DNA from 2 places in the Subtercola boreus genome. Region 2 is predicted to be linked to the other one. Evidence: predicted binding sites of a transcription regulator. Region 2 holds the regulator's gene; the other holds the start of a gene.

Region 1 (14,242 bases), 1.5 Mb from region 2:
GCGTGATGGTGGAGGCCGCCGACCAGGCGACCGCCGACCGCGTCGCCGGTGAGCTGGCCGCCGTCGTGCGCGAGCGCTTGGCGCTCTAGCGCTGCGCTAGCGTCAGAGCTTCCGCACGAGCACGCGCTTCACCGCGTGGTTCGCGCCCTTCTGCAGCACCAGGGTCGCCCGCGACTTCGTCGGCAGCACGTTCTGCACGAGGTTCGGCTGGTTGATGGATGCCCAGATCGAGTGCGCGGTGCGCCTCGCCTCCTCCTCGGTGAGGCTCGAGTACCGGTGGAAGTACGAGCTCGGGTTCGCGAACGCGCCGCGCTGGAGCTTCAGGAAGCGCTCCTCGTACCAGTGCGCGATGTCGGTGGTGCGGGCATCCACATAGATCGTGAAGTCGAACAGGTCGCTGACGGCGAGCCGGTGGCCGGGGGAGGGCGGCTGCAGCACGTTCAGTCCTTCGACGATGAGGATGTCGGGCTGACGCACCACGATCTGCGCATTCGGCACGATGTCGTAGCTGAGATGCGAGTAGAAGGGTGCGCGCACCTCCTCTGCCCCGCTCTTCACGGCGCTCACGAAACGGAGCAGCGCGCGCCGGTCGTAGCTCTCGGGGAAGCCCTTGCGGTCCATGATGCCGCGGCGGTTCAACTCGTGGTTCGGCAGCAGGAAGCCGTCGGTGGTGACGAGTTCGACGCGGGGCGTGTCGTCCCAGCGGGCGAGCAGTTCGCGGAGCAGGCGTGCAATGGTCGACTTTCCCACGGCGACCGAGCCGGCCACGCCGATGACGAACGGGGTGCGCCTGGCCCGCTCGCCGAGGAAGTCGGCGGTCTGCCGGTGCAGGTTCTGGCGGGCTGCGGCGTACAGGTTCAGCAGCCGGCTGAGCGGCAGGTAGACCTCGCTGACCTCCGTCATGTCGAGCGGCTCGCCGAGGCCGCGCAACTGCACGATCTCGGTTTCGAGGAGGGGATGGGGGGTCGCGGGGGCGAGAGCGGCCCAGTCTGCCCGGTCGATCTCGACATAGGGGGTCGTGTGGTTCACGGTGGGAATCGACGCGGAATCAACCATAGGTGTCCATTGTGCCTCAACACACAGACGGCCCCTGTAAAATCGGATCCATGTGTGGAATCGTGGGCTACGTCGGACGACCAAAAAGCCTGGAGGTTCTCCTCGGGGGGCTGCGGCGACTCGAGTACCGGGGCTACGACTCCGCCGGGGTGGCGATCATCACCGAAGACGGCGATCTCGTCACGCGGAAGAGGGCAGGCAAGCTCGCTGTACTGATCGATGACCTGGCCGCAGAAGCACTCACCGACGGGTCGACGGGCATCGGCCACACCCGCTGGGCGACCCACGGCGGTCCGACCGACGTCAACGCGCACCCGCATCTCAGCCGGGACGGCAAGCTCGCGCTCATCCACAACGGCATCATCGAGAACTTCGCAGAGCTGAAGGCCGAACTGCTCGCCGACGGCTACGCCTTCGAGAGCGAGACCGACACCGAGGTCGCCGCGAAGCTGCTGGGCCGCGAGTACGAGTCCGGCGGCGGGCTCGCGGCAGCGCTCGGTCGCGTCGTGGTGCGCCTCGAGGGTGCCTTCACGCTGCTGGCCCTCCACAAGGACGAGCCGCTCGTCGTCGTGGGTGCGCGCCGCAACTCCCCGCTCGTGATCGGCCTGGGCGAGGGCGAGAACTTCCTGGGTTCGGATGTCGCGGCCTTCGTCGAGCACACCCAGCGCGCGGTGGCCATCGGCCAGGACCAGATCGTGACGATCACCCCCGACACGGTCACCGTGACCGACTTCTTCGGCACCGAGGTGCAGCCGACCGAGTTCCAGGTCTCGTGGGATGCTTCCGCCGCCGAGAAGGGCGGCTGGTCGAGCTTCATGGCGAAGGAGATCAGCGAGCAGCCCGAGGCTGTGGCGAACACGCTCCGTACACGCATCCACGACGACCACGTCGTTCTGCCCGACCTCGCCGGTCTCGAGGATTCGCTGGCCGGCATCGATCGCATCGTGATCATCGCCTGCGGCACCGCGAGCTATGCGGGGATGCTCGGCAAGTACGCCATCGAGAAATGGGCGCGCATCCCGATCGAGGTGCAGCTCTCGCACGAGTTCCGCTACAGCGAACCGGTGCTCTCGCCGACGACGCTCGTCGTGTCGATCAGCCAGTCGGGGGAGACGATGGACACGCTGATGGCCGTGAAGTACGCGATCGAGGCCGGGGCGAAGACCCTCTCGATCTGCAACACGCAGGGTGCGACGATCGCCCGCGAGTCGGATGCGGTGATCTACACCCACGCCGGCCCCGAGGTCGCTGTCGCGTCGACGAAGGCGTTCGTCGCCCAGATCGCGGCGCTCTACCTCTTCGGTCTGCATCTCGCCGAGGTGCGCGGCACGCTGTCGGCCGAGGCGACGAAGGAGGCGCTCGGCGAGCTGTCGAGCATCCCCGGGAAGCTCGAGCAGGTGCTTCTCACGAAGGAGCGCATCCAGGAGCTGGCGAAGTGGATGTCGGACTCCCGCGCCGTACTGTTCCTCGGGCGGCACGTGGGGTACCCGGTGGCGCTCGAGGGCGCCCTGAAGCTCAAGGAGCTGGCGTACATCCACGCCGAGGGGTTCGCGGCCGGCGAGCTGAAGCACGGACCGATCGCTCTGATCGAGCCGGGCCAGCCCGTCTTCGTGGTCGTGCCGAGCCCGCGCGACCCGAACTCGCTGCACGCCAAGGTGGTCTCGAACATCCAGGAGATCCGGGCCCGCGGTGCGCGGATCCTCGCAATCGCCGAGCAGGGTGATGCTGCAGTGCTGCCGTTCGCCGACGAGGTCATTCCGATCCCGCTGGCGGGTGCGCTGTTCGAGCCGCTGTTGGCCGTCGTTCCGCTGCAGATCTTCGCGATGGAGTTGGCGACCGCCAAGGGCCTCGACGTGGATCAGCCGCGCAACCTCGCCAAATCGGTCACGGTCGAGTAGCCGGGGGCCGGGACTCGTGATCATCGGTGTCGGCGTCGACATCGTCGATGTGCCGCGGTTCAAGCGCCAACTGACGCGCACGCCGGCCCTCGTCACGCGCCTGTTCGCTGAGAGCGAACGCACCCTGTCGCTGCGCTCGCTCGCCGCCCGGTTCGCGGCCAAGGAGGCGCTGGTGAAGGCGGTCGGCGACCCGGCCGGGTTCCGCTGGCACGACGTCGAGATCGTCTCCGACGAGCTCGGCCGGCCCTCGTTCCGGCTTGCCGGGTTCGCGGCGGAGTCGGTGGCAGCTCACGGCATCGAGACGCTGCACCTGTCGATGAGCCACGACGGCGACTCTGCGTGCGCGTTCGTGGTCGGCGAAGGAAGTGCGCGATGACGGAGCCGGAAGAGGTGCGGCAGCCGTTCAGGCTGGCCGCCGTCGACCTCGGTGCGATCCGGCACAACGTGCGCGCTGTCGATGCTCTGGTCGGGCCGGACACGGCCGTGATGGCCGTCGTCAAGGCGAACGGCTACGGCCACGGCGCGGTCGAGGTGGCTCGCGCGGCGATCGAGGCCGGCGCGACCTGGCTCGGCGTCGCCGATCTCGACGAGGCGGTGGCGCTCCGGGATGCCGGACTCGACGTTCCCGTCCTGGCGTGGCTGCACGGGCAGGATGCCCGGTTCGATGAGGCTGTGATTCGCCGAATCGATGTCGGGGTGAGCTCAGTGGCGCAGCTGGATGCTGTCGCGCGCGCCGTCGAGACGGTGCGCGGGGCCGGTGCAGCGGTGGATGTGCCGGCTGCCGGTGATGGCGACGGAGATGGCGGCGCTGCTGGCGACGGTGGTGCCGACGGTGGTGCCGACGGCGAGCCCGTCGCGAGAGTGCAGCTGAAGCTCGACACGGGGCTCGGCCGGAACGGCGCAGCGCGAAGCGAGTGGATAGCCCTGTTCTCTCGCGCGGCGGAGCTGCAGCAGGCGGGAGTGCTCACTGTCACGGGCCTGTTCAGCCACCTCTCGAACACGAACGAGGAGGAGGATCGTGCGCAGCTCCGGCAGCTCACGGCTGCGGTCGCCGAAGCTCGTGCTGCGGGGATCGAGCCCACGGTCATCCACCTCGCCTCCACGGCGGCGACGCTGAGGTTGCCCGAGGCCCGGCTGTCGATGGTGCGGCTCGGCATCGGGATGTATGGTCTGTCGCCGTTCGACGGTGTGACGTCGGCCGAACTCGGGCTGCGTCCGGCGCTCCGCGTCGAGGGACGCGTGATCTCGGTGAAACGGGTGCCGGCCGACAGTGCGGTGTCGTACGGGTACACCTACCGCACGGCAGGGGAGTCGACGTTGGCGCTGGTGGGGCTCGGCTATGCCGACGGGATCCCGCGGCTCGGGTCGAACCGGGCACCGGTGTGGATCCGGGGCGAGCGTCACCGGGTGTCGGGCCGCATCGCGATGGACCAGTTCGTCGCCGACGTGCACGACGCCCCCGTCGAGGTCGGGGACCGGGTCGTGCTGTTCGGGGATCCCGCCGAGGGCTACCCCTCTGCGGACGACTGGGCGGAATCGGCCGAGACCATCAACTACGAGATCGTGACCCGCATCGGCCCACGGTTCGAGCGGAGGTACGAGTCATGAGCGGAGCGGCTCCCGAACGTGTGGCACGCATCAACCTCGACGCGTTCCGGCACAACGTGCGGACGCTTGTGGCACTCGCGCGACCGGCGGAGACGATGCTCGCCGTGAAGGCCGACGCCTACGGGCACGGGATGATCGAGCTTGCCGCCGCGGCGCTCGAGGCCGGTGCGACCTCGCTGGCGGTGCTAGACATTCCCGCCGCGCTGGCGCTCCGCGCGGCCGGCTTCACGGTGCCGATCTTCGCCTGGATGCACGCGCCGGAGGCCGACTTCGACGGGGCAGTGGCCGGCGGAATCGACCTCGGGGTGTCGGCGGAGTGGCAGTTGGAACGGATCGCGGAGGCGCGGGCGCGGCTGGTTGTGGCTGCGGGTGCGGCGGCTCTGGCGACTGTGGGCGCGGCGAACGGTGCGGATGCGGCGGCCGGTGTGGGCGCGCTTCCCGCCCCGACGCGCGTGCACCTCAAGATCGACACGGGGCTGCACCGCAACGGCGCGACGGTCGAGGACTGGCCGGGGCTGGTACGACGCGCGATCGAGTTGCACGACGCGGGATCGCTTGAGCTCTACGCGGCCTGGTCGCACCTCGCCGACGCCTCGCCGGATGACGACCGCGACGCGCTCGGGCAGTTCCGTGCGGCGGTGGAGGTGGCGCAGGGGCTCGGGGCGCCGCTTCAGAAGCTCCATCTCGCGGCGAGTTCGGCGGGCATCCGGATGCCCGAAGCGCGGTTCGACATCGTACGGTTCGGCATCGCCGCCTACGGGGTCTCGCCGTTCGACGATGAGACGGCGGTCGAGCTCGGGCTTCGCCCGGTGATGACGCTCGTCGCTCCTGTCGTCTCGGTGAAGCGGGTGCCGGCCGGGCACGGGGTGTCGTACGGGTTCGACTACCGCACCGAGCGCGAGACGACGCTGGCGCTGGTGCCGCTCGGGTACGCGGACGGGATCCCGCGGGCATCCAACGGCCGGGGCGAGGTGTGGATCGCCGGTGCGCGGTACCCCGTCGCGGGTCGGGTCGCCATGGACCAGATCGTGGTGGATGTCGGCGACGCCGACGTCTCGCTGGGCGACGAGGTCGTCGTGTTCGGTGAAGCGCCACCCGGTGGCTTGCCCGCAGCGGATGACCCGGCCGTACCCACGGCAGAAGAGTGGGCGGGCTGGGCGAAGACGATCGGCGACGAGATCGTGGCCCGGATCGGCCCGCGCGTGGTGCGCGAATACGTGACGGACGAGGTTGCCGTGGCCGGCGCGGGCGACGAGTCGTGGGTGATCCCCGGGCCCGACCAGATGCACGCGCTCGGGACGGAGTTCGCGGGGCGGCTCTCCGCGGGCGATGTGCTGGTGCTGACCGGTGAGCTCGGCGCGGGCAAGACCACGTTCACGCGCGGGCTCGGCGAGGGCCTCGGGGTGCGCGGCTCTGTCACGAGCCCGACCTTCGTGCTTGCGCGGACCCACCCGAACCTGTCGACGGGCGTGCCGCTGGTGCATGTCGACGCCTACCGGCTCGGCAGCGCGGCAGAGCTCGACGACCTCGACATCGACTTCGAGCATTCGATCGTGGTCGTGGAGTGGGGATCGGGCATGGTCGGGAGCATCGTCGACGGCTACCTCGAACTGGTGATCGACCGGCCGCGGGGAGCCGCAGCAGCCGGCTCGGCAGACGCCGGCGGCGACGAACCTGTCGAACCGCGAATCGTCACCCTCCACCACCGTGGCGCGGCCGACGGGGCACGCGAGTGAGCGGCGGATCCGAGCTGCTGCTGGCGATCGACACGTCGGCGGGCACCAGTGTGGCCGTCGTGCGGGGTGGGGCGGGCATCCAGAACCCGCAGGTGCTCGGTCAGGCCGACGGATTCGACACGATGAAGCACGCCGAGGTGATCGGCCGGCTGATCGAGGGTGCGCTCGCCGAGGCAGGCGTCGGCGTCTCCGAACTCACCGGAGTGGTCGCAGGGATGGGGCCCGGACCGTTCACGGGACTGCGGGTCGGGATCGCCGCCGCCCGGGTGTTCGCGCTCGGTGCGGGCGTGCCGCTGCTGCCGATCGTCAGCCACGACGCAATCGCGCTCGCCGAAGCGCAGGGCGGGGCGACCGGCGAACTGCTCGTCGTGACGGATGCGAGGCGGCGTGAGGTGTACTGGTCGCTCTACGATCTCGGCGGGCGCGAACAGCAGGCGGCTGAGGGTTCGACCGTGCTGCCCCCGCGGCTCGCCGGGCCGGGGCTCGCGAAACCGGATGCCCTCCCGCACCCGCACGCCCGCATCACCGACGGCGCCCACGTGTCCGCCGGGCAGCTCGGTCTGGTCGCACTCGCCCTGCTGGAGACGGGCGGCCCTCTCGCTCCGGATGTCGCACTCTACCTCCGCTCGCCCGACGTGACGGTCTCCGCGGGAGCGAAACGGGTGACGCAGTGAACGGCGGCTTCGTGCTGCGGGTCGCCACCCCCGACGACGTCGACGCGATCATGCGGCTCGAGACGGTCACCTTCGAGAACGACGCGTGGTCGCGCGCGATGATGCTCGGCGACCTCAGCCAGGGCTACTGCCACTACCTCGTCGCGTTCCGGCCCGGCGACGACGATGCCGCGGAACTCAGCGGCTACGCGGGGCTGATGAGTGCACGCGGTGCGTCGGACGCCGACATCCAGACCATCGCTGTGGCACCGGATGCCCGGCGGCAGGGTCTCGGCCGGCTGATGATGGAGGCTCTGATCGCCGAGGCGGTCTCCCGGGGCGCGCGGCGCCTGTTCCTGGAGGTGCGCGCCGACAATCCGGGTGCGCAGACCCTGTACGACGATCTCGGGTTCGCGCCCATCGGAGTGCGACGCGGGTACTACCAGCCCGACGACGTCGACGCGGTGGTCATGCGGCTCGACCTGCCGGCCGGAGGTGCCGCGTGACATCCGACAACCGCGAGCCGCTCGTGCTCGGCATCGAGACCTCCTGCGACGAGACCGGGATCGGGATCGTGCGAGGCACGACCCTGCTGGCCAACGCGATCGCCTCGTCGATGGACGAGCACGCCCGGTACGGGGGAGTGGTACCGGAGATCGCCGCACGGGCTCATCTCGAGGCGCTCACCCCGACCATCCACGCCGCGCTCGCCGAAGCGCAGTTGAGCCTCGACGACCTCGATGCGATCGCCGTCACCTGCGGGCCGGGGCTCTCGGGCGCGCTGATGGTCGGTGTGGCGGCGGCGAAGGCGCTCGCGCTGTCGACCGGCAAGCCGCTCTACGCCGTGAACCACCTCGTCGGGCATGTCGGGGTGGACCTCATCACCCCGGATTCCGAACCGCTGGAGTACCCGACGATCGCGCTGCTGGTGTCGGGCGGTCACACCTCGCTGCTGCTCGTGCGCGATCTGGTCTCCGACGTCGAACTTCTCGGCGAGACCATCGACGACGCGGCAGGCGAGGCCTTCGACAAGGTGGCGCGGGTGCTGGGTCTGCCCTACCCCGGCGGGCCGCACATCGACAGGGTCGCTGTCGGGGGGAACCCGAAGGCGATCCGGTTCCCGCGCGGTCTCACCCTGCCGAAGGACCGGGAGAAGCATCGCTACGACTTCTCGTTCTCGGGGCTGAAGACCGCGGTCGCGCGCTGGGTCGAGGCGCGCGTCGATCGCGGTGAGGAGGTGCCGGTGGCGGATGTCGCGGCGAGCTTCCGCGAGGCCGTCGCCGATGTGCTGCTGACCAAGGCGCTTGCGGCGTGCGCCGACCTGGGGGTGCCGCGCCTGCTGCTCGGCGGCGGCGTGGTGGCGAACGCGAGGGTGCGGGAGCTCGCGGCCGAGCGGTGCGCGGCGGCCGGTGTGGCGCTGCGGATCCCGCCGCTCACACTCTGCACCGACAACGGCGCGATGATCGCGGCACTCGGTGCGCAGTTGATCCTCCGCGGGCACGCGCCCTCGGGGCTCGACTTCGGGGCGGATTCGACCCTGCCGGTGACCGACATCCAGGTGGTCTGAGAGGCGGCCGTTGACAGCCGCTCAGCGTTGCTGCCACGATGAAACCTCGACGAAGGAGTTCCGCCATGACTACACCCGCCTCATATTCCGCACCCGGAGCACCCGCTCGTAAGACGAACGTCATCTCGATCGTGGCGCTTGTCGTCTCGATCGTCGGCTTCACGGTCATCGGGATCGTGCTCGGTTTCATCGGGCTCAACCAGGTGAAGAAGACCGGTGAGGCCGGCCGCGGTCTCGCCATCGCTGCCATCATCATCGGTTTCGTCGAACTGGCGCTGCTGATCATCTACATCATCGTTGTGGTGGTCATCGTCGGCGCCTCTGCCGCGTCGGGCAACTACTAGCGGCTGCCGCAATACTTCGCCATCAGCGGCGAGGGGCGCCGGGGACAGGGCCGTTCTCGCTAGGCTCGGAGATGTTCTGAACGACTGACGAACGACCAACCGGAAGGAACCGTCACCATGACCGATCCCCAGAACCCCACGGGCGAGGGCACCTCCCACCCGGCCGTGCCGCCCGTCCAGGGCTCCGACACGCCGCCTCCGGCCCCGACTCCGAACGAGCCGCCGACCGCGCCGCCCGCGCCGCCGACGGCTCCGCCTGTCGCGCCGCCCGCCGCACCCACCTACTCCGCCCCGTCGGAGCCCGCCAGTGTGCCGCTCGCGAAGGACGTTCCCCCGGTTCCGCCCGCGTACGCTCCCGTGGCGCCCGCGCCGCCGGCGGCTCCGAGCTACGGGGCGCCCGGCGCTCCCGGCGCTCCGGCGTACGGCGCACCCGCCGCCTACGGCGCCGGAGCACCCGCCCCGGCGAAGGTCGCGATTCTCAGCCTGATCGGCTTCATCGCCGCGATCGTCGGTGTGCTGATCTCCGCCATCAGCTTCGGCATCGGCGGATTCATCTTCTCCGTCGCAGGCGTTGTGCTCGGCTTCATCGGCCGTCGCAAGGAGCCCGCTGCGAAGGGGTTCTGGCTGACCGCACTCATCGTCGGTTTCATCGGAGTGCTGCTGTCGATCGTGCTGGTCATCGTTCTGGCTGTCACCGTGGCTGCGGCGATCAACGACGGCACCGGATCCTACTCGTACTGAGTCGTCTCCGAGAAGGGCGCCCGGCTTCGGCCGGGCGCCCTTCCGCGTTCCGTGGGGCCCGCTACCCCACGCGATCGGCGAGGATCGCGCTGTGTCGCCCGCCGACCCGCGTGACGAACAGCGTGGCCTCCTCCGTGCCCTGCAGGGCGAGCTTCGGCCGGAGCGTCGCCGGGTCGATGTCGACCCCGCGCTTCTTGATCTCGAGGCGACCGATGCCGCGGGACTTCAGCTCCTTCTTCAGCGATGAGACGTTGAAAGGAAACACCTCCCGCACCCGGAACGCCGAGGCGAACGGAGTCTCGACCAGGCTGTCGGCGGTCAGATAGGCGATCTGCTCCGTGACCATCCGCGCGCCCATGGTTCGCGCGAGGTCGCCGATCAGCCGGGCCCGGATGACGCTGCCGTCGGGCTCGTAGAGGTAGTCCCCGAGCGCGCCCGCGTCCACGTCGTCTGAGTCGACTGCGGCGTGCAGCTCGTCGGTGCGCCCGTTCGCGATCACCAGCGCGGAACGCCGGATGCCCTCCCGGGCCAGCGCGCCGAACCACAGCCCCGTCTCCACCACGTGCCCGTCGACGGAGACCCACTGCGCCTCGGCGTCCGCGGGCAGCAGGTCGCGGTCGAGGCCCGGGCCGAGCTTGACTCCCACGGGCATCCGTTCGGCAAGGCGGAAGACATGGTCGAGCGACGGACTGTAGTCGGCTGGGTCGTTGAGGCGCGACGTGTTGGTGTGCCCGGCGGTGCGCCTCGCGGGGTCGAAGTAGAGACCGTCGACGCGGGAGACGTCGAATGACTCGGCGTCGCCGTGCTCGACGGTCGCTGTGTCGAAGGGGGCGAGGTTGTAGGAGGCGATGGCGGCCGTGACCTCGTCGCGTTCGACCGCTGTGACGGTGAGCCCGAGCCCGGCGAAGGCGAGGGCGTCGGCGCCGATGCCGCAACCGAGGTCGGCGACGCGGGTGACGCCTGCGGTGCGGAAACGGCCGGCGTGCAGGGCGGCGACGTTCAGGCGGGTGGCCTGTTCGAGCCCGGCCTCGGTGAAGAGCATCCGGTCGGCGAAATCGCCGAACTTGGCCGTTGCGCGGGCCCTCAGGCGGGCCTGGGTCATGACCGCACCGACCAGCGCTGCAGGGTAGCCGCGCTTCCGCAGGTCGGCCACCGAGCGCACGATGTTCGCCCCGTTCGTGTAGGGCGGAAGGGAGTCGAGCAGATTCAGCCCCTCGGTCGTCATCAGCTGTTCGAGCTCGGTTCTCTGCATGGGGCAAGTTTAGAGGCGGGGCGTACTGAGGCTGGCACTCAGGTTGACCGAGTGCCAGCAGCACCCCTAAAGTGGAGTTAGCACTCTCAGTGTGAGTGTGCCAAAAACATGACTTTTGAACGAAGAAAGAAGAGGTCAACTGTGTCGGTCTCCATCAAGCCGCTCGAGGATCGCATCGTCATCAAGCAGGTCGAAGCAGAAACGACCACGGCGTCGGGTCTCGTCATTCCTGACACGGCCAAAGAGAAGCCCCAGGAGGGTGTCGTCGAGGCTGTCGGCCCCGGCCGCATCGACGACAACGGCAACCGCGTGCCCCTCGACGTGAGCGTCGGCGACAAGGTCCTGTACTCCAAGTACGGCGGAACCGAGGTCAAGTACAACGGTGAAGAGTACCTGGTGCTCTCAGCTCGCGACGTTCTGGCTGTTATCGTTCGATAGTGAGTTCTTCAGAGAAGCCCGGGCCGACGAGGTCCGGGCTTTTCTATGCCCTGGGGGCCTACCTGCTCTGGGGCCTGCTGCCGGTCTACTTCGTGCTGCTGGCGCCCACCGGCCCCTTCGAGATCGTCGCGTGGCGGGTGCTCTTCTCGCTGGTGTTCTGCCTGCTGATCATCGTTGCGCTGAGGCGCTGGCGCCAGTTCGCGGCGGTGTTCCGCCAGCCCCGGCTGGTGCTCATCATGGGCGCGGCCGGTGTGCTCATCTACATCAACTGGCAGACCTTCGTCATCGCGGCGACCAGCGGCCAGATCGTCGAATCCTCCCTCGGCTACTTCATCAACCCGATCGTCACGATCCTGCTCGGCGTGTTCTTCCTGCGCGAGCGGCTCCGGCCCCTGCAATGGGTGTCGCTCGGCATCAGCGGCGTGGCGGTCGTCGTGCTCACCGTCGGCTACGGCGCGGTGCCCTGGATCTCGCTCATCATCGCGTTCTCGTTCGGCCTCTACGGCCTGGTCAAGAAACAGGTCGGCCCCCGCATCGACGCGGTGAACGGTCTCACGCTCGAGTCGATGTGGCTCGCACCTCTGATGGTCATCCAACTCGTCTTCGTCGGAGCGACCACAGGCGTCACGTTCGGGCAGGGCAGCGGCTGGCACACGGTCGGGCTGGTCGCCGCCGGGGCGGTCACGGCGGTGCCTCTGCTGCTCTTCGCGTCGGCGGCGAAGCGGCTGCCGCTCGTGCAGATGGGCTTCGTGCAGTACCTGACGCCGATCATGCAGCTGCTGACCGGGGTCTTCATCCTCGGCGAACCCATGCCGCCCGAGCGGCTCATCGGGTTCGCGATCGTCTGGATCGCGCTGCTCGTGCTGACCGTCGACCTCGTGTGGGCGGCCCGGGCATCCCGGTTACGAATTGCTAACGATATGCCGACGGCACGTTCAGAAAACATCCTCGAAACATAACGACCCTAGGTTGTACCTAATGAACGCGAGGGGCCGTCGCTGTGGGGGCTCCAGACTCGCGAGCACTATGAAAGGGTTCACAGGATGATCAAATCCAAGTATGCCCTCCGGACGTCCATTCTGGCTGGAGCTGGCATCATCGCCGTCATGCTCTCCGGCTGTGCCTCCGGTGGCAGCACTACTACTTCGACCTCCTCCGCTTCCTCGACCGCTTCGGCGACGTCGGCGGACTGCGCGAGCGACGCGACAACCGCCGACAACCTCGTCGTCGGTACGATCCTCCCCGTCACGGGCAGCCTCGCGTACCTCAACCCGCCGGAGCAGGCGGGCGTCGGCCTGGCCGTCTCCGACATCAACGCTGCTGGCGGAGTCGACGGCAAGCAGGCGTGCGTGCTCGCCGCCGACTCGGGTGACTCGACCGACCTCAGCGTCTCGACCGCCAGTGCCCAGAAGCTGATCGCCGCGAAGGTCTCGGTCGCCATCGGCGCCGCCTCCTCGAGCGTCTCGCTGAACGTCGTCGACTCGTTCGCCTCGGCGAACATCACCGAGATCTCCCCGGCGAACACGTCGGCGAAGCTCAGCGGCTACGGTCCGTTCTACTACCGCACCGCTCCGCCGGACTCGGTACAGGGCTCGGCTCTCGGTTCGCTCATCACGGGTGACGGCAACTCGAAGATCGCCTTCCTCGTCTTCAACGACTCCTACGGAACCGGTCTCCGCGACTTCACCCAGGCCTCCATCGAGGCCTCCGGTGGATCCGTCGTCTATGGTGCCAAGGGTGCCGGCCAGGAGTTCCCTCCCGGCCAGACCACGTTCTCGGCTGAGGTGACCGCGGCTCTCGCCGCCAAGCCCGACGCGATCGTCATCCTCGCCTTCGACGAGACCAAGTCGATCATCCCCGAGCTCGTCGCCCAGGGCTGGACGATGCCGAAGACCTATCTGTCAGACGGAAACACCGCCGACTACAGCAAGGACTTCCAGGCCGGAACCCTCGAGGGTGCCCAGGGCACGATCCCGGGCGCCAACGCCAACGACGAGTTCAAGGCGTCGCTGGTCAGCTGGTACAAGGGTGCAGAGAATGCAGACCTCAAGGACTTCTCCTACGCTCCTGAGGCCTACGACGCGACCACCCTCACCGCTCTCGCAGCGCTGAAGGCCAAGTCGAACGTCTCCGCCGACCTGAACAAGGAACTGGCAGCGGTCTCCGGTGCGAACGGTGGCACCAAGTGCGCCTCGTACAAGGAGTGCGCGCCGCTGGTCTCCGCCGGAACCGACATCCAGTACACCGGACAGTCGGGCATCGGCCCGTTCAACGAGAAGAACGAGCCCTCCAGCGCGTTCATCGGCATCTACAAGTACAACGCTGACAACACCTACACGTTCCAGTCGGCCATCGAGGGACAGACCTCCTACTAAGTAGTTCTGACCTTCCCCCAGAAGCCCCCCGCCCGGTTCGCCGGTCGGGGGGCTTCTTCGTGCCCCCAGGGGCGACGCAGAAGCCCCGCCACCGGATGACCGGGGCGGGGCCTTCTTAGTCCCTCATCGCTACCTGATGCGTGCCGCACTGGGAGCGAGACGCTCGTTCAGAGCGCCTCGCTGTGCTCACCTTCGACGTCTTTGGCGAGGGTGCCGAGGTAGAGCTCGATGACCTTGGGGTCGTCGGCCAGCTCGCGGCCGGTGCCGGTGTAGGCGTTGCGGCCCTGGTCGAGCACGTAGCCGCGGTCGCAGATCTGCAGGCAGCGGCGTGCGTTCTGCTCGACCATGATGATCGACACGCCCGTCTTGTTGATGCGGCGGGTGCGGATGAACGTCTCGTCCTGGCGCACGGGGGAGAGGCCCGCGGAGGGCTCGTCGAGCAGGAGCACCGACGGGTCCATCATCAGGGCGCGGGCCATGGCGACGGACTGGCGCTCACCGCCGGAGAGCGAACCGGCGCGCTGCTGGCGACGGTCGGCGAGCACCGGGAAGAGGTCGAAGATCGCCTCGAGGC
Region 2 (14,242 bases):
AGCGCTCGGCAGCCCACGGCGAGACGACGGCCACACCCAGTTCCGTCGCGGCCTGCACCGCCAGCTCGTCCCGGTCGCCCTTCGCGAGCGCCTGCACGAGGTGGATGCGGTGCGGCGTCGGTGAGACGACCTCGACCTCGGTGACGGCGATGCTGAGAACCGAGCTCGACACCGCGATGACCGGACCGCTCACGACGAGGCCCCGGCCGTCTCCGATCGACGTCGCCTCGCCGACCCGGATGCGGTTCACCGTCACGGCGTGCTTCTGCTCCTCGCCGTGCAGCGACACGACGTCGCGCACCTCGTGCGGGATCGACGCCAGATCTTCACGGATGAACAGGGAACTCATCGACCGGTCGCCGCTCAGGCGTTCATGAAGCGGTCGCGGAGCTTCGAGAAGAGTCCCTGCTGGAACTGCCCGAGCGACGGCGCCGGGTACTTGTGCGCCGAAGCGAGCTGCTTCATGAGCTCCTTCTGCTTGTGGTCGAGCTTCGTGGGAGTGACGACCTGCACTCCGATCTTCAGGTCGCCCCGGCCGCCGCCCCGCAGCTTCGTCACGCCGCGCGACTTGACCGTCAGCACCTCCGAGCTCTGGATGCCCGGCCGCAGTTCGACCTCGACGTCGCCGTCGAGCGCTTTCAGCGTGGTCGTCGTGCCGAGCACCGCGTCCCACATCTGCACTTCGAGGGTGCAGAGCAGATCGTCGCCGTTGCGGCTGAAGATGTCGTGGTGACGCACCTTGACCTCGAGGTAGAGGTCGCCCTGCGGCCCGCCGGCGGGTCCCACCTCGCCCTGGGAGGGCATCTGCAGGCGGAGGCCGGTGTCGACGCCCGCGGGGATGTCGACGGGAATGGTGCGGCGGGCGCGCACGCGGCCCTGGCCCTGGCAGGTGACGCAGGGGGCCGGGATGATCGTGCCATACCCACGGCAGGTGCCGCAGGGCGAGCTCGTCATCACGTTGCCGAGCAGCGAACGCACGGTGCGGGAGATCTGGCCCGTTCCGTGGCAGATGTCGCACGTCACCTCATGCGTGCCCGGCTGGGCGCAGGAACCCTGGCAGGTCTCGCAGAGGATCGCGGTGTCGACCTCGAGGTCGCGGTGGGTGCCGAAGATGACCTCGCTGAGGTCGACCTCGACGCGGAGCAGGGCGTCCTGCCCGCGTTCGGCACGCGAGCGGGGGCCGCGCTGGCCGCCCTGCTGCCCGCCGAAGAAGGTCTCGAAGATGTCGCCGAAACCGCCGAAACCCTGGGCTCCGCCGCCACCGCCGCCGAAACCGGCCTGCGGTCCGCGATCGTAGCTCTGGCGCTGCCCGGGATCGCTCAGCACGTCATAGGCGTGGGTCACTGCCTTGAAGCGCTCCTCAGCATCCGGAGCAGAGTTCACGTCAGGGTGCAGTTCGCGGGCGAGCCGACGGTAGGCCTTCTTGATCTCGTCGGGGGTCGCGGTGCGTTCGACACCGAGAACGTCGTAGTGGTCAGCCACGAAGGGCTTCTCCTTTGTTTGGTGAGTGAAGGGGAAAGTGTGGAGGAATATTCCGGGGCTAGTTCTCGCCCAGGGTCTTCGAGAGGTAGCGGGCGACCGCGCGGACGGCCTGGATGTTCGTGGAATAGTCCATGCGGGTCGGTCCGAGTACGCCGAGCCTCGCCAGCGCGGTGCCGGCCCCGCTGTAGCCGCTCGCGAGCACCGAGGTCTCGGCCAGGCCGAACGGCGCGTTCTCGCGACCGATCCGCACCGACATCCCGTGCTGGTCGGCCTGCATCTCGCTGAACAGCCGAAGCAGCACGACCTGCTCCTCGACGGCCTCGAGCACCGGGAGGATGCTGCCGGCGAAGTCACCCTCGGTGCGGACGAGATTCGCTGCCCCGGCGATGATGAGCTTCTCCTGCCGGTTCGCTGTGACCTGCTCGATGAGCGCCCTGCTGACCGCGGCGACGGAAGCCCGCCGGTCGTGGCTGAACTGGTCGCTGAGCTCGGCGAGGCGCGCGGCCGCGGCATCGAGGCCGAGGCCCGAAGCCGAGGCGTTGGCCTTCGTGCGGAGATCGGCCAGGAACGCGTCGTCGATGTCGGCGGGCACCTCGACGATGCGCTGCTCGACGTGGCCCGTGTCGGTGATGACGACGGTCAGCATGCGAAGGGGTGCCAGGGCGACGACCTCGATGTGGCGCACCTTCGCGGTGGAGAGCGACGGGTACTGCACCATCGCGACCTGCTGGGTGAGCTGGGAGAGCAGGCGCACCGTTCGCGCGAGCACGTCGTCGAGGTCGACGGATGACCCGAGGAACGTCTCGATGGCCTGCCGTTGCGCAGCGGTGAGCGGCTTCAGCTCGGAGAGATGGTCGACGAAGAGCCGGTAGCCCTTGTCCGTGGGGATGCGGCCCGAAGAGGTGTGCGGAGCCGTGATGAGCTCCTCCTCCTCGAGGAGGGCCATGTCGTTCCGGATGGTCGCGGCCGAGACGCCGAAGGAATGCCTGTCGACGATGGACTTCGAGCCGACGGGTTCGCGGGACTCCACATAGTCGTGCACGATGACGCGCAGGACTTCGAGGCTGCGTTCGGAGACCATGACGCCCCACCTTCCTCGACCGGCTTAGCACTCCCGTGATCAGAGTGCCAATTATATAACGACGGATGCGCAAGGTCTGCCCCCGTCGACGACACGCTGAGCATAAATCATTGCCCCGGGCCGGTCACTGGCGCTATCTTGTGCTTATCTCTGCCCAGAAAGGAGACCCCGTTGTCCGATCCGACCGCTTCGCAACCCGCCCAGCCGCCCGCGGCTCCCCTCTCAGCCGAAGACGACAAGCTGTGGGCCAGTCTCTCCCACTTCGGCAACATCATTCCGCTGGTTCCCGCCCTGGTCATCCACCTCGTCTTCAAGGACCGCGGGCCCCGCGTGAGGCAGGAGAGCACGGAAGCCCTCAACTGGACGATCAACGTCACCGCGGCGATCGTCGTGCTGAACATCCTGTCGGCCATCCTCGGTTTCGTCCCGTTCGTGGGCTGGATCCTGGCCCTCCTGCTCGGCCTCGTGCTCTGGGCCGTCGTCATCGTCAACCTCGTCTTCGCAATCATCGGCGGCGTGCGGGTGAACGGCGGCGGCAGCTACCGCTACCCCGTCAACTACCGCTGGATCAAGTAACACCTCCCTTCCCGACGTCCCTCGATATCGTCATCCAACGAAAGGCCCCACCCATGAGCGACTACCCTCCCAAAGGCCCGCCCACTCCCCCGCCGGCCGCGCCCGGCTACCCCGCGGTGGCACCCATGCGCCCCGAAGACCAGCGCCTCTGGTCGACCCTCATCCACGTCGGCGGCATCATCTTCGGGTTCCTCCCGGCGCTGATCGGCTACCTGGTGCTGAAGGACCGGGGTGAGTTCATCCGCGAGCACACGAAGACGGCGCTCAACTTCCAACTGACGATCCTGATCGGCTACATCGTGGGTTACATTCTGACGATCGTGCTCATCGGCGCCGTCATCGTGCTCGCGGTCTGGATCATCAGCATCGTCTTCGCGATCATCGCCGCAATCGCCGCGAACAAGGGCGAGGGCTACACCTACCCGAAGTGGTGCGCGATCCAGTTCATCAAGTAGCGCCTGCCGAGCGCCCCGGTCATCGATCGGGGCGCCCGGTCAGGTGAGGCGGCGCACCACTGCGTCAGCCAGCAGCCGCCCCCGCAGGGTCAGTTCCACTGATCCGCGGAGGGCGGCTCTTCCGTCTATCAGGCCGTCGGCGATGAGACCAGCGATCTGCTGCCGGGCTTCTGCTGCCAGGGTCGCGATGGGGAGGCCGGATCGGATGCGCGCCAGCAGCAGCACGCGCTCGATCTCCCTCGACTCCCCGTCGGGCGTCTCGCGGCCCGCGGCGGGTGAGTGACCGGAGAGGATGCGTTCGGCATAGGCCGCCGGGTGCTTCACGTTCCACCAGCGGGTGCCGCCCACATGGCTGTGCGCGCCGGGACCGATGCCCCACCAGTCGTGACCCTGCCAGTAGGCGAGGTTGTGGCGGGAACGGAACTCGCTCGTCGGTGTGGCGGGGCCGGTGAGGGCGTCGGCGTTGGGCGTCGCGGGGGCAGCGGACGCTGAGCGCGCCCAGTTGCTCACCTCGTACCACTCGTAGCCGGCGCTGGAGAGCCGCGCATCCGCCAGCTCGTACATGTCGGCCTCGAGGTCGTCGTCGGGCACGGGGTACACGCCCGACCGGATCTGGCGGGCCAACTTGGTGCCCTGCTCCACGATGAGGGCGTAGGCAGAGAGGTGGTCGGGCTGCATCGCGAGGGCGGCATCGAGCGAGCGCTCCCAGTCGCCGAGCGACTCCCCCGGCGTGCCGTAGATGAGGTCGACGCTCACCTGGAGTCCGGCGTCCCGCGCCCACTGCACGACCTCCGGCACACGCTCAGGGTCGTGGGTGCGGTCGAGCGTCTTCAGAACGTGCGGTACTGCCGACTGCATGCCGAAACTCACGCGCGTGAAACCGGCCGCGGCGAGCTCGACGAGGTAGCGGGCATCCACCGAGTCGGGGTTCGCCTCTGTGGTGACCTCGGCGCCCAGCGCGAGACCCCACGCGTCGTCGACGGAGCGCAGCATCTGGACGAGCTGCGCGCTCGGCAGCAGGGTGGGCGTTCCGCCGCCGAAGAAGACGGTCGAGACGGGGCGCTCGTCGATGCCCGAGCGCGTGAGCACGTCGGCCGCGAGACCGACCTCGAGCACCGCCTGGCCGGCGTAGTCCACCTGCTTGACTCCGCGCAGTTCGCTCGATGTGTAGGTGTTGAAATCGCAGTAGCCGCAGCGCACGCGGCAGAACGGCACGTGCAGGTAGACGCCGAAGGGATGCCCGTGGCTCAGCTCTGCGGCGGACCCGGGCAGCAGCCCGTCGAGCGGCGCGGGGTCGCCGAGCGGGAGGGCGCTACCCACGGGGGCCCGTCACGACGTGCGGGCCGGCAGCAGGGCGCGGAGGTACTGCCTGGTCGCCTTGCGCTGCTGCCAGCGTACGAACGGTGTGCCGAGCCGGTAGAGCAGCGTGCTGGGACGCGAGAAGCTCCGGATGACCACCCAGACCGACCCGTCGTCGTGCTGTTCGACCATGAAGCTCTCTTCGCCGATCTGCGGATGCCCGGGAAGGGTGCCGTACGCGAAACCGACCCGGTGGGCATCCGTCGTCACGGACACGACCCGGACCGGGGCCGTGAACTTCACCCCGAACACGTGCACGACTAGTTCGGCGGTGACGCCGGGTGCCACGTGCGGCGTGCCGTCTTCCGTGTAGACGTGACCCTCGTCGAGCTGGCGCGGGGCGATCGGCTGGCCGGCGGAGTCGTAGACGAGACCCGGATAGTCGGTCTCGCTCGACACGGGCAGCTCGATGTTCTCGACCGTCATGCCGCTGCCGCGCTGGATGCCCCAGGTGAGGATCGACTCCGCCGCGGCCTCGAACCGGTCGTCGCCCGAGCCGAGCCGCGCTTTTGCCTCGAAGGGCTTGAAGCCCTTGGGCGGGTAGTACATCAGGTCGTCGGCCTGGCTCGCCCCGATGGCGGCGTAGGTCAGGGACTGCCCGCTGTGGGTGGCGCGGGTGCGGCGCTCCTCGGTCGACATGGTTCGGCCTCTACTTCTTGTCTTTCGTCTCGGTCTCGCCGCTGAGGGCAGCGATGAACGCCTCCTGCGGAACCTCGACGCGGCCCACCATCTTCATGCGCTTCTTGCCCTCCTTCTGCTTCTCGAGCAGCTTGCGCTTGCGGGTGATGTCACCGCCGTAGCACTTGGCCAGAACGTCTTTGCGGATGGCGCTGATCGACTCGCGAGCGATGATGCGCGCACCGATGGCTGCCTGGATCGGAACCTCGAACTGCTGCCGCGGAATCAGCTTCTTCAGCCGCTCGGTCATCAGCACGCCGTAGGCGTAGGCCTTGTCTTTGTGCACGATGGCGCTGAAGGCGTCGACCGCCTCGCCCTGCAGCAGGATGTCGACCTTCACGAGGTCGGCCTCCTGCTCGCCGATGGGCTCGTAGTCGAGGCTCGCGTAGCCCTGCGTTCGGCTCTTGAGGTGGTCGAAGAAGTCGAAGACGATCTCGCCGAGGGGCATGTGGTAGTGGAGTTCGACGCGGTCGGTTCCGACGTACTCCATGCCGTCGAGGCTGCCGCGGCGGCCCTGGCAGAGTTCCATGATCGTGCCGACGTAGTCTTTCGGCGCGAGGATCGACGCCTTGACCATCGGCTCGCTGACGCTCTTGATCTTGCCGCCCGGGAACTCGCTCGGATTCGTGACGGTGACCGTCTTCTTGTCGTCGGTGGTCACCTCGTAGATGACGCTCGGTGCGGTGGCGATGAGGTCGAGGTTGAACTCCCGTTCGAGGCGCTCGGTGATGATCTCGAGATGCAGGAGGCCGAGGAACCCGCAGCGGAAGCCGAAGCCGAGTGCCACGGAGGTCTCGGGCTCGTAGACCAACGCCGCATCGCTGAGCTTCAGCTTGTCGAGGGCCTCGCGGAGGATCGGGTAGTCCGATCCGTCGATCGGGTAGAGCCCCGAGAACACCATCGGCTTCGGCTCGGAGTAGCCCTTCAGCGCGACCGTCGCCGGGCGGAGGTGCGTCGTGACGGTGTCGCCGACCTTCGAGAGCCGCACATCTTTCACGCCCGTGATGAGGTACCCGACCTCACCGACCGCCAGCCCCTTGCTGGGCGTCGGCTCCGGCGAGCTCACGCCGATCTCCAGCACCTCGTGCGTGGATTTGGTACTCATCATCATGATCTTCTCGCGCGGCGTGAGCCTGCCGTCGATCATGCGCACGTAGGTGATCACTCCGCGGTAGGCGTCGTAGACCGAGTCGAAGATCATCGCGCGCGGGGGTGCGTCGATGTCCCCGACGGGTGCCGGGATGCTCTGCACCACCAGGTCGAGCAGCTCCTCGACCCCCATGCCGGTCTTGCCGCTGACGCGCAGCACGTCTTCGGCCCGGCCGCCGATGAGGCCGGCGAGCTCCTCGGCGTACTTGTCGGGGTCTGCGGCGGGCAGGTCGATCTTGTTCAGGACCGGGATGATCGTCAGGTCGTTGTCGAGCGCGAGGTAGAGGTTGGCGAGGGTCTGCGCCTCGATGCCCTGTGCGGCATCCACCAGCAGGATCGCGCCCTCGCAGGCCGCCAGCGACCGGCTGACCTCGTAGGTGAAGTCGACGTGGCCAGGGGTGTCGATCATGTTGAGCGCGTAGGTCTGGCCGTTCTGGGACCACGGCATGCGCACGGCCTGGCTCTTGATGGTGATGCCGCGCTCACGCTCGATGTCCATGCGGTCGAGGTATTGGGCTCGCATGTCGCGGTCGCTGACCACACCGGTGATCTGCAGCATGCGGTCGGCCAGGGTCGACTTGCCGTGGTCGATGTGCGCGATGATGCAGAAGTTGCGGATGAACGCGGGGTCGGTCGACGCCGGCTGGAGTTCCTGTAGTGCTCTGGGGCTCACGCGTTCCTCAAGATTTTTCGGCGATGCTGCTGCGGGTGGTGCTGTCGATGTGCTCACAGAAGTTTACGAGACAGATGCACCCGGCGGTTCCCGGCCCCCAAACCTGTGGAGAGCTGACGGGAATCTCTGGGCTGTGGAGGAGTTGAAAGAGGTATGAGTATCTTTCTGACCGGTGCGACCGGTTTCGTAGGTTCAGCAGTTCTCCGCCAGCTCCTGGCCCAGGGACGAGAGGTGACAGCCCTCGTCCGCTCGGGCGAGAAGGCCGCCACGGTGAGCGAGCTCGGGGCGAAGGCCGTGGTCGGCGACATCACCGACACACAGTTGCTCGAAGAGCAGGCGCTCCTGAGCGACGGGGTCATCCACCTCGCCTCCCCCGGCGACGAGACGAGCGCGGCCGTCGACGACGCACTCGTCACCGCCGTCTTCGCCGGCCTCGAAGGCAGCGACAAGCCGTACGTGCACACCGGCGGCGTCTGGGTTCTCGGCAACGGCGCCGAACTGACCGAGTCCACGCCCCAGGATCCGCCGGCGATCACTGCGTGGCGCGGAGCCGTCGAGCAGCGGGTGCTCGGCGCCGAAGGGGTCAGGACGACCCTGATCATGCCCGGCATCGTGTACGGCTACGGCCAGGGCATCCCGAACATGGTGGTGCACGCACCGCGCACGACCGTCGTCTCCGGCGAGACGGGTGCGGCAGGTGAGTCGTCGCTGAAACTGATCGGCAGCGGCGACCAGCACTGGAGCACGGTGTTCGTCGACGACCTCGCCGAGCTCTACATCCTGGCGTTCGACAAGGCCGCGGCCGGCAGTGTGTACCTCGGCGTCGGCGGGGAGAACCCGACCGTTCGCCAGCTGGGTGAGGCGGCTGCCACCGCCGCCGGTCTCGAAGGCCGCGTGTCGCCGTCGACGGACGAGGAGACGTTCGAGATGCTCGGCAAGCCGTTCGCCGAAGCTCTGCTGCTCGACCAGCAGGCCACCGGATCGGCCGCGCGGAGCGACCTCGGCTGGGAGCCGAAGGGGCCTTCGCTCCTCGACGAGCTGAGCACCGGCTCCTACGCGGGCTGACCCGCCGAGCGCGGCGGCGTCGGAAGGCGCCGGATGCCCGTCTCGATGTCGTGCGGGGAGGCGGCCACGCACAGGCGGATCCAGCCCTCGCCGTGACGCCCGAACGCACTGCCCGGGGCCACTGCCACGCGCTGCTCGAGCAGGAAACGTTCCGCCCATTCGGCGACGTCACCCTTCGTCGCATACGAGACATCCACCCACAGATAGAAGGCACCGGACGGCTCGAGATACCGGATCCCGAGCTCGTCGAGCAGGCGCGTGGCGACGCCGAGGTTCTCCCGGTAGTGGGCGGCCGCGGCGGCGACATGTTCCTGCGGGCCGGTGATCGCCGCAACAGCCGCCCGCTGGGTGGGTGTGTTGATGCAACTGATCATCGCCTCCTGCGCCGACCGCATCAGGGCGGCCATGCCGGGCGGGGTCACGAGGTACCCGATCCGAGCTCCGGTCAGGGCGTAGGTCTTCGAGAGCGAGAAGACGGAGAAGACGCGGTCGTCAGTGTCGAGGGAGGCGACGCTCGTGTGCAGGGCACCGTAGGTGAAGCACTCGTAGACCTCGTCGCTCAGGATCCACAGGTCGTGCTTCTTCGCAAAGGCCAGCAGGTTCTCGATGACGTGCTTCGGAAAGATGGCGCCGAGCGGGTTGGACGGCGAGTTGATGATGATCATGCGCGTGCGGCCTGTCACCAGGCGTTCGAGCTCATCGAGGTCGGGGAGGAAGTCGTTGCTGAGCTTCAGGGTGTAGGGAACCGGCACGGCGGAGATCATCCGGGCGTTCATGGCGAAGGTCGAATATCCCGGATCAGGCAGCAGCACCTCGTCGCCCGGAGCGAGCGTGAGCGTCATCGCGAGGTAGAGCGCATGCATGCCGCCGTTCGTCACCCAGACCTGCTCGGTGTCGACGGTGATGTCGTTCTGCCGCTCCAGTTTGTCGACGATGGCCTGACGGAGCTCCGGAATGCCGCCGTTCGGGGTGTAGTCGGTGTCGTCGGCCCGCCAGGCGCTCTCGGCGACCTCGAGGATGTGCGGCGCGACGGCCACATCCGGCTCGCCGACCGCCAGGAACACGACGTCGTCGAGCGACTGGGCGAGTTCGAAGATGCGCCGGATGCCGGACGGGGGGACGGAGTCCATGTGGGCAGCAAGACTGGGCATACCCTCAACGGTAGTATGTTTGTCGTTCACGCCAGCTACTGGTAGCGTTGACCCTTGGCTTCCGTAGCCGCGCCCGAGGCGTTCCGACTCACTGACGTTTTATGGTCGTGATTCAAGTATTCGTCTGCGCGGGCTGCGATTCATCACATCAGAAATTTACAGACCAACAGATACAGAGGGTATTTCAGTGGCAAACATCAAGTCCCAGATCAAGCGAATCGGCACCAACGCCAAGGCTCACGAGCGCAACAAGGCCGTCAAGAGTGAGCTGAAGACGGCCATCCGCGCCGTCAAGTCGAGCGTTGCAGCCGGCGACAAGGAAAAGGCCGCCACGGCGCTGACCCTCGCGAGCAAGAAGCTCGACAAGGCCGCCAGCAAGGGCGTCATCCACAAGAACCAGGCTGCGAACCGCAAGTCGTCGATCAGCAAGTCGGTCGCCGCGCTGAGCTAATTTAGCTCCGCGCGCGCTTCTCGCGCTCCGCTGTACCAGCTTCGAAAAGCCCCGCCTCGGCGGGGCTTTTCTGCGCTCCGCGGCTGGCGATTCGCGAGGGCCGATCCTGGTCGACTCGGCGCACGCAGGAGAGCCGCAGAGGCGAGGCGGGAGGTGGGCGTCAGCGCTCGCCGCGCGAGGCGACGGTGGCGATCATCCGTTCGAGGGAGTAGACGGGGTCGCGGCTGCCGCCCTTGATGTTCTCGTCGGTCTCCGCCAGGATCTGGATGCTGCGGCCGAGGCCCTCTCCGGTCCAGCCCTGGAGGTCGCGGCGAGCGCGGTCGATCTGCCAGGGTGCGAGACCGAGTTGTCCGGCCAGCTGCCCGCCGGCACCCCGTGACCCGAGGACCTTCGCCATCGTGCGGAGCTTCATCGCGAAGGCGGCGACCATCGGCACCGGGTCGGCTCCGGTCGCGAGCGCGTGGCGCAGGAGCGTGAGCGCCTCCCCGTAGTGCCCCGCGATCGCGCTGTCGGCCACGGCGAAGGCGTTCGTCTCCACCCGCCCGGAGTAGTACTTCTCGACCGTGACCTCGGTGATCTCGTCGCTGGTGTCGGCGATGAGTTGGCCGCAGGCGCTCGACAGTTCGGCCAGATCGTCGGTGAACGCGGAGACCAGCGCCCGCACGGCGCTCGGTGTGACACGACGGCCCGCGGCCTTGAACTCCGCCACGGCGAAATCGTAACGCTCGGAATCCTTCTTCAGCTCGGCGCAGACCACCTCCACCACGTCGCCCGTGCTGGCGCGAACCGCGTCGAGCAGGCGTTTGCCGCGCACTCCCCCACCGTGCCGGAGCACGACCGTGGTGTCGTCGGCCGGGTACCCCAGGTACTCGATCGTCTCGGCGATGAACGCGTCGGTGCACTTCTCGACGGACGCCACCCTGATCATCCGCGGCTCGCCGAACAGCGAAGGGCTCGCCATGGTGAGCAGCTCCCCCGGCGCGTACCCGGAGGCGTCGATGTCGACGATCTCGAGGCTCGGGTCTTCAGCCTTCAGCAGCTCCCGGAGCTGGCGGATGGCGCGCTCGGCCAGGAAGGTCTCCGTGCCCGACACGAGCACCACGGAGGCTGGCCGGATCTGCTCCCAGGTCAGTTGCGGGATGACCGGCGCCGGCGCCTTCGTCGAGCCTCTGGCCGCACCGGATCCGCCCGCGCCTCCCCGCGCGGCTCCCGCACGCGACCCTCTCACAGCAGCCACAACACCCTCACTTCGGTCGAGCTTCAACCCTAGCCTGACCCTCCGACCACACGACGATCCCCTCAGGCGACGGGGCCAGCACGATCATCCCCAGCAGGTCTGTGCGGTAGGCGGCCGTGCCGGCCCGGGTGAGGATTCCGAGCAGCCGGTCGGTCGGATGCCCGTACCGGTTGTCCGCTCCGACGGAGACCAGGCCCACCTCCGCCGTGATCGCCTGGTAGAACGGCTCGCTCTGGTCGGCACTGCCGTGGTGGGCGACCTTCACGACGTCGACGTCGGGGAGCGCGTCCCCCGGGGAACCGGAGACGGCGCTCGCGTGCGCGAGGAGTCGCTGCGAGTCCTCGCCGAGATCCCCGAGAAAGAGAGAACTGATCGACCCGGAGAACTGTACGGTGACGCTCGCGTCGTTGCCGCGGAGAGCCGTGCCCGCCTCCGGCCACAGCACCTTCCAGCCGATGTCGCCGAGCGAACCGGTGTCGCCCCGTCGCGCCTGCCGCACGTCCGCTCCGGCCGCGGTGAGAGTCGTTGCCATCCGTTCGTCACGGGCATCCTCCGGCGGGCCCATCAGAACGGTGCCCACGCGCCCGACGACCGCGTCGAGGCCGCCGACGTGATCGAGGTCGTAGTGGGTGAGCACCAGCAGGTCGACGGCCTCGATGTGGAGCTCGTCGAGGCAGGCGTGCAGGAGGGTCGGGTCGGGGCCGACATCGACCAACGCGATGCGGTCGGGCTGGTCTGGCCCGGCCCCCGCACTTCGCACCACGACGGCGTCACCCTGGCCGATGTCGCAGGCCGCGATCTGCCAGTCGGCCGGCCACCCGATCGCCGGAAAAACGGTGCCCGAGAGCGTGGAGCCGAGGTAGACGGCGAGCGTGAGCAGCAGGACGCCGCCGGAGAGAAGGCGCACGGTGCGCCCGGCGTCACGCCGTCGCGGGCCGGGTGTCCGAGGTGGAGAGGGCAGCGGGAGCTGCGGGTGTGGCTGGGTCACCTGGGTTGGCGCGGCGTGCGGTCGGAGCAACAGCAGCACGAGGCCGGCGGCGCTGACGAGCACCACCAGCAGGATGCCCGCGACTCCTGCTGGCCAGGGCAGGGCGCTCCCCGGTGCTGTCGCGAAGAACCGGGCGACGCCGGCGATCCACGAGGCGGGCACCCAGGTGAGCCACGCGCCGACCGGAGCGAGGAACGGAACGGCAACTCCCCCGACGCACGACACGAGCCCGAGCACCGTGGCCACGGGAGCAGCGGGCTCAGCGAGCAGGTTGGCCGGCACGCTGTACGTGGAGATGGTCGGCGTGAGTAGCACGAGCACGGGCTGGCAGGCTAGCTGGGCCGCCAGGGGGACGGCGATGACGAGGGAGAGCCAGCCGGGCATCCACCTCGACAGGGACCCGTGCAGCGGCTTCGCGAGCACGAGGAGTCCGGCGGTGGCGAGCACCGAGAGCGCGAGGCCGTAGTTGCGGGCGAGCCACGGGTCGCAGGCGAGCAGGATGATCGTCGCGAGCCCGAGCGCGGGCAGACCCTTCGGCGGCCGACCCGAAGCGAGCGTGACCAGCACGATGGTCGCCATGACCGCAGCGCGAAGCACGCTCGACGAGGGAGTGACCAGCACGACGAACGCGGTCATGACGGTGAGCGACAGCACGATCCGGGCGCGACGGGAGAGCCCGGCCACTCCGCCGAGAAGCATGATGGCCGCCACGACGATGGCACAGTTCGCCCCCGAGACGGCGGTGAGATGGCTGAGTCCACTGCCTTTCATCTGAGCGTCGAGGTCGTCGCTGACGAGGTTGACGTCGCCGATGGCGAGACCGGGAACGAGTTGTCCGCCGTCGCCCGGCAGGCCGACGGCACTCTGCCGGAAGGAGGCGCGAAGCCCATTCGCCCAGCCCAGGTACCAGGGCGAGGGCTCGAGGAGGGTGGGTGACCTGTCGGTGTAGAGCAGGGCGACGACACTCTCGCCGGGGTCTGTCGGTCGAAGGCTGCCCGTCGCTTCGAGGTGTTCGCCGATCTCGTATTGGGGCGTGTCTGCTCCTGCACGGACGAACACCATCACGGGCATCTGCGCCTCAACCGAGGTCGATCCGGAGCGCACAGAGAGGGCGGTGGCGGTGAACCGGAGCTGCGTCTCGCTCGCCGCCTGCGGCGTGGGGTCGGAGGCGACCGGTGCGGAGGCCACGGTGAGCTGAACCGTGACCGTGTGCGCGAGCAGTGGCGCCAGCGCTACAGGATCGCGGTCGGGGAGCTGCGCGGCCACGGAGGTCGAGACGAGCCCGCCTGCGGCGAAGCAGAGAGCGGTCGCGGTCAGCAGCGTTCCAACCGCGGTCCGGAGCGGCCCCCGCCGTGTGGCGCCAGCTCGCACCGCCCGCCTCGATGGGCTCCGCCGTAGCGGGCCAACATCCAACTTGGCCCGCTCGATGCCTCGCGGAAGCGGGACAAACATAAGGACGATCACAATCAGGAGTACAGCTACGGATGCCGCAAAGAAGACAGATGCGCACCAGCCCGCGGCCTCGGCGAGCGCCGCGCGAGGCAGCCCGACCAGCAGCCCCGCCACCAGCCAGCAGCAGGCGGCCGGAACCACCAACCGCAGGTCGGACAGAGCCACCGTGGGAGCGTTGGCGGTGAAGGCCGGACGGGCCGGCTTCGCCGCAGGGGTGCCCTGGGATGCGGGCCGGGTCATGTCGTCACCAGCGGGGCCAGGGCCTCGAAGGTCTTGTCGCCGACACCGGACACGTTCTTCAGGTCGTCGACCTGCGTGAAACGGCCGTTCTCGGTGCGCCAGGCGATGATGCGCTGGGCCATGGCCGGTCCGACGTGCGGAAGAGTCTCCAGGGTGGCCTGGTCGGCGGTGTTCAGGTTGACGAGAGGGGGCGGCGGGCCGCCCA

What was found. The regulator HrcA, encoded in region 2, represses chaperone genes, less so after heat shock. The targets are predictions, from matches to a motif close to TTNGCACTCGNNNNNNNCGAGTGCNAA.
Region 1: groES (co-chaperone GroES) is a predicted target of HrcA. The motif match lies at 10,887-10,913, and genes of this name have one in related genera.

What each region holds. Positions count from the first base shown of each region.
Region 1 covers NZ_VFOO01000001.1:278,712-292,953, forward strand. Annotated here, with positions in the region: gene glmM (phosphoglucosamine mutase) at 1-89, shown strand, start outside; gene coaA (type I pantothenate kinase) at 103-1,056, opposite strand; gene glmS (glutamine--fructose-6-phosphate transaminase (isomerizing)) at 1,107-2,954, shown strand; gene FB464_RS01395 (holo-ACP synthase) at 2,971-3,330, shown strand; gene alr (alanine racemase) at 3,327-4,562, shown strand; gene alr (alanine racemase) at 4,559-6,298, shown strand; gene tsaB (tRNA (adenosine(37)-N6)-threonylcarbamoyltransferase complex dimerization subunit type 1 TsaB) at 6,295-6,972, shown strand; gene rimI (ribosomal protein S18-alanine N-acetyltransferase) at 6,969-7,457, shown strand; gene tsaD (tRNA (adenosine(37)-N6)-threonylcarbamoyltransferase complex transferase subunit TsaD) at 7,454-8,518, shown strand; gene FB464_RS01425 (DUF4190 domain-containing protein) at 8,584-8,862, shown strand; gene FB464_RS01435 (YybS family protein) at 8,980-9,603, shown strand; gene FB464_RS01440 (class I SAM-dependent methyltransferase) at 9,665-10,855, opposite strand; gene groES (co-chaperone GroES) at 10,997-11,293, shown strand; gene rarD (EamA family transporter RarD) at 11,293-12,252, shown strand; gene FB464_RS01455 (ABC transporter substrate-binding protein) at 12,337-13,668, shown strand; gene FB464_RS01460 (ABC transporter ATP-binding protein) at 13,836-14,242, opposite strand, start outside.
Region 2 covers NZ_VFOO01000001.1:1,730,226-1,744,467, forward strand. Annotated here, with positions in the region: gene FB464_RS08140 (16S rRNA (uracil(1498)-N(3))-methyltransferase) at 1-349, opposite strand, end outside; gene dnaJ (molecular chaperone DnaJ) at 364-1,482, opposite strand; gene hrcA (heat-inducible transcriptional repressor HrcA) at 1,541-2,563, opposite strand; gene FB464_RS08155 (DUF4870 domain-containing protein) at 2,735-3,139, shown strand; gene FB464_RS08160 (DUF4870 domain-containing protein) at 3,193-3,594, shown strand; gene FB464_RS08165 (coproporphyrinogen-III oxidase family protein) at 3,634-4,914, opposite strand; gene FB464_RS08170 (DUF1990 domain-containing protein) at 4,924-5,592, opposite strand; gene lepA (translation elongation factor 4) at 5,603-7,453, opposite strand; gene FB464_RS08180 (NAD-dependent epimerase/dehydratase family protein) at 7,607-8,518, shown strand; gene FB464_RS08185 (pyridoxal phosphate-dependent aminotransferase) at 8,506-9,669, opposite strand; gene rpsT (30S ribosomal protein S20) at 9,857-10,120, shown strand; gene holA (DNA polymerase III subunit delta) at 10,281-11,348, opposite strand; gene FB464_RS08200 (ComEC/Rec2 family competence protein) at 11,365-14,037, opposite strand; gene FB464_RS08205 (helix-hairpin-helix domain-containing protein) at 14,034-14,242, opposite strand, start outside.